DNA from 2 places in the Arthrobacter sp. MMS24-S77 genome. Region 2 is predicted to be linked to the other one. Evidence: riboswitches for the same ligand, from Rfam matches in the RefSeq annotation. Region 2 holds a riboswitch; the other holds the start of a gene.
What was found. A riboswitch is a leader RNA that binds a small molecule or an ion and turns the genes downstream of it on or off. The one in region 2 is predicted to bind glycine.
Positions count from the first base shown of each region.

Region 1: linked by a shared signal. The riboswitch ahead of gcvP (aminomethyl-transferring glycine dehydrogenase) and the one ahead of lipA (lipoyl synthase) in region 2 are both predicted to bind glycine.

Region 1 is NZ_JBTZRN010000001.1:874,452-876,647, reverse strand. Features, by position in the region: gene gcvP (aminomethyl-transferring glycine dehydrogenase) at 1-779, opposite strand, end outside; glycine riboswitch at 831-937, opposite strand; glycine riboswitch at 939-1,036, opposite strand; gene ACX5I4_RS04100 (TetR/AcrR family transcriptional regulator) at 1,227-1,766, opposite strand; gene ACX5I4_RS04095 (MFS transporter) at 1,849-2,196, shown strand, end outside.
Region 2 is NZ_JBTZRN010000001.1:4,138,718-4,140,913, reverse strand. Features, by position in the region: gene lipA (lipoyl synthase) at 29-1,054, opposite strand; glycine riboswitch at 1,104-1,209, opposite strand; glycine riboswitch at 1,211-1,309, opposite strand; gene ACX5I4_RS19075 (cupin domain-containing protein) at 1,451-1,969, opposite strand; gene ACX5I4_RS19070 (MarR family winged helix-turn-helix transcriptional regulator) at 2,168-2,196, shown strand, end outside.

The DNA of each region.
Region 1 (2,196 bases), 3.3 Mb from region 2:
TGCTCCCCCGGAGGCGTGATCAGGGTCAGGGCCAGCAGGTCCGCGGCGACGGTGACGAGGGCGCCCCGTTCCTTGGCGGCAGCGATCACCGCCGTGTGGTCGAACACCCTGCCCGAAACGCCCGGCTGCTGCAGCACGATCCCGTTGATCTCGCCCCCGGGCAGGCCCAGGGACAAGTCCGCGATCTCCACCTCGAAGCCCAGCGCCTCGGCCCGGCCCTTCACGATCGCGATGGTCTGCGGCAGGCAGTCCGCGTCAAGGACCGTCTTGCCGTCATGGGCCGCCTTGTTCTTGTTGGCCCGGCGCATCATCAGGACCGCCTCGGCCACCGCCGTGGCTTCATCCAGCAGGGAGGCGTTGGCGATGGGCAGGCCCACCAGGTCCTGGACCATGGTCTGGAAGTTCAGCAGCGCCTCGAGACGGCCCTGGGAAATTTCCGGCTGGTACGGGGTGTACGCCGTGTACCAGGCCGGGGACTCGAGGATGTTGCGGCGGATCACCGGCGGAGTGACGGTGTCGTAATAGCCCTGGCCGATCATCTGCACGGCCGTCTTGTTCTTGGCCGCCAGCCTGCGCAGCTCCGCCAGAACCTCAACTTCGCTGAGGGCGTTCTGGAGGGTCAGGGCGACGTCCTGGCGGATGTCATTGGGAACCGCGGTGTCCACGAGCGAATCGACACTGTCGTAACCAACAGACTTGAGCATGATGTCAATGTCGGCTTGGCGGCGGGCGCCGATATGCCGGTCAACGAACGTGGTGGAGGTTGAACTAACCGTCACGAAGGAACTCCATTACTAAGGCGGCGTGGGTACGCCACAGCTAATCGGGTTCCTCCCCGCTCTGTATTGGACCTGAGAGTTTCCGCGAATCCGCGCTTTCGCGCTGCTTCGCTTGCACCGTCGGTGAGCACGCGTCAGCGTGCTGCTTTCCAGAGTTGCCTTGCCGCGGCGGTGCGTGGGCCTGAGAGATTCCTGGGGAGGATTTGCTCCTACGGCGCCTGCATCACATGCCTGCAGGACTCTCCCGCCGCAGATCAAAGGCGTATTCAGTTATGTGAATCGGATCGTGGTTGCCGGTGACGGCTGCCACAACTGTCAATTGTCCTATGGACTGCTCGCGTCCGCAAATATGGGTCACCGAGCCGCCTGACTTCCCCAACTGACTCGCACTAGATGTCGTTTTGGAGCCTCTAAAGGACAACAACTGCTAGTCAGTTGGGTCGGCACTCAGTTACGCAGGCGTTCGACGGCGGCAAGCAGCGCACCGACGTCGGCGTTCCTCTCGCTCGCATTGGCTCCCGGGCCGCCTTCAAGCATTGCGTTGAAGTAGAGCCCATCGCCCATATACCGGACCGCCTTGGCCATCTCCGGACCCACTTCGTCGGCGAGCACATCCAGCCATTGTTGCTGGATCCCGGCAAAGCGCCTGCGGGTTTCTTCGTGCGCTACCTCCGCAAGCCGCGTGGCGGCCACGAACACCCTGTCCATGGGAGTATCGGCCCACAGGGAGGACTTGATGAAGAACGCAGAGGCGCCCTCGGGAGCCGCCTTCATCGCCTCGATGTCCAGTGCGGCGAGCGCGTCCATGCGTTCGAGCAGGGCGCTGATCATGGATTCCTTGTTGGGGAAATGGTAGAGCAAGCCCCCCTTGGAGACGCCTGCGCGCTTGGCGACGGCGTCCAGGGTGGCAGCCCGCTCCCCCACCTCGATCAGCAGGGCTTCAAAGGCATCCAGGACAGCGTCCCGGGCAATAGGTTTTCGCGGCATGGTGTCCATCATCCCTTAGTTCGATGCGGCAGATCGATGAGTCGAATTGAAACTATACCGTCCAGACGGTACAGTTATCTTCATGTTCAGCCCATCCACAACCCAGCACCCCCGCACCTCGTCGACCCAGTCCGCCCCGTGGCGCGATTGGACTGCCCTGGCACTCTTGATGTTCCCTGTGCTGCTGGTGGCTGTGGACAATACCGCGCTGACATTTGCCCTGCCGGAAATCGCCCGGACGCTGGACGTCGGGGGCGTACAGCTGCTGTGGGTCGTAGACGTTTACGCGCTGGTCCTGGCCGCATTGCTGGTGTCCATGGGCAACTTGGGAGACAGGATCGGCCGCCGCCGCTTGCTCTTGATCGGCAGCACGGGCTTCGCCGCCGTTTCCGCGGCCACTGCATTCGCCCCGTCGGCCGAATGGCTCATT
Region 2 (2,196 bases):
GTGGGGAGCATGCTGGGGTCCTTACGGATCAGGCCGTCGCGTGGTGTGCGAGGAGGGTGCTGGCTTCCTGGCGGGTGGTGCCGGAGTCCTGGATGCCGTCGGCGATGTGGGCCAGGTGGGCGGGGATGTCGCGGCCTTTCTTGCGCATCGCGGTGGCCCAGAGGCGTCCGGCGCGGTAGGAGGAGCGGACCAGGGGTCCGGACATGACGCCGAGGAAGCCGATCTCCTCGGCCTCGTGCTGCAGGTCCACGAATTCCTGGGGTTTGACCCAGCGGTCCACGGGCAGGTGCCGTTCGGAGGGTCGCAGGTACTGGGTGATGGTGATCAGGTCACAGCCCGCGGCGTGCAGGTCGGCCAGGGCTTCGGAGATCTCGGCCCGGGTTTCGCCCATGCCCAGGATCAGGTTGGACTTGGTGACCATGCCCAGGTTGCGGCCCTGGGTGATGACGTCCAGGGAGCGGTCGTAGCGGAACGCGGGGCGGATGCGCTTGAAGATCCGGGGCACGGTCTCGACGTTGTGCGCGAAGACCTCGGGGGCGGAGTCGCAGATCGCATTGATGTGTTCGGGTTTGCCGGAGAAGTCCGGGATGAGCAGTTCCACGCCGGTGCCGGGGTTCAGTTCGTGGATCTTGCGGACGGTTTCGGCGTAGAGCCAGACGCCTTCGTCTTCGAGGTCGTCCCGGGCCACGCCGGTCACGGTGGCGTAGCGCAGGGCCATGGCCTGGACGGAGCGGGCGACCTTGGTGGGTTCGAAGCGGTCCACGGGGGAGGGCTTGCCGGTGTCGATCTGGCAGAAGTCGCAGCGGCGGGTGCATTCGGAGCCGCCGATCAGGAAGGTCGCTTCCTTGTCTTCCCAGCACTCGAAGATGTTCGGGCAGCCGGCTTCCTCGCAGACGGTGTGCAGGCCTTCCTTTTTCACGAGGTTCTTCAGGCCCACGAATTCCGGGCCCATCTGGACCTTGGCCTTGATCCACTCGGGCTTGCGTTCGACCGGGACGGCTTTGTTGCGCTGTTCAACGCGCAGCAGCTTACGGCCTTCAGGTGCCAGGGTCATGAGGAACTCCATAATTCAGGTGGCGCGGACGCACCACGATGATTCGGTTCCTCCCCGCTCTGTATTGGACCTGAGAGTTTCCGCGCCACCCGCCTTCGCGGCTGGACGCTTGCACCGTCGGTGAGTCCGGTTGCCCGGGCTGCTTTCCAGAGTTGCCTTGCCGCGGCGGTACATGGGCCTGAGAGATTCCTGGGGAGGATTTGCTCCTACGGCGCCTGCTGAAACGTACCGGCAGGGCTCTCCCGCCGCAGATCATAAGCACGTGCCACCCTTCGGTGACACGTCTCACATGGTATCCGGTGCCTGTGCGGCACGCAAAGGGTGGTTAGTGAAACCGGACCTCCGGAAGCGCGGGTACCAGCTTGAGCTGGTACCCGCGCTTCTCGGAGCACATTTCTAGCGAGTGACTCCGTGCATCTCGGAGGTCGGCGGGTAGAAGGGAATCTCCGGCTTTTTCGCACCGATGATTACGCAGATCAGCGCATCATCTTCGCTGACAGTGCGAAGGCTCCGGGGAACGCCTGCAGGAACACGAATCAGGTCGCGGTAACCCAAAACACGACTGGCCGTCTTTGTACCGTCCTCGACATCGTGGACGCTGAACTCCACCTGCCCCTCGAGGACAAAGAACACCTCTTCGACGTCAGGGTGAGTGTGCTCCGGTCCTACGCACCCGGCCGGTAGAACCATGTTAGAGAACGTGAAGTGCTCGGCCTGGAGGATGTTGTTATCGTCCGAGTGGTCCCCGGTAGCTCCGGAGCCGATGTAGCGGACTTGGCCACGCCGGAATTTGTCTCCCATTTTTGTCTGGAACTTCAGAGTGTCAAAGTCAACGACACGGCTCTCACGGGACGCGATAGACGAATCGATGAGCTCTTCCAGATCTGTTGTCGGTGCACTTACGGTTTCACTCATTGTTAAACCTCTCTGACTGGGGCGATGTAAACCAAAAATTGGCAGCAAAGCTCAGGAGCGACTCCCTCAACTCTAACTATCTCAACACTAAGGTAACTTGAACTAAGTAACAAGACCTTGAGTGGAACTAGACTGAGTTAATTGATTGCCGAAAAGCTCAATGTTTAGATGCATCACCTACATCGAAAGGACGGGGCCATGCCTGACGATTCAACTGAAGCCGACGC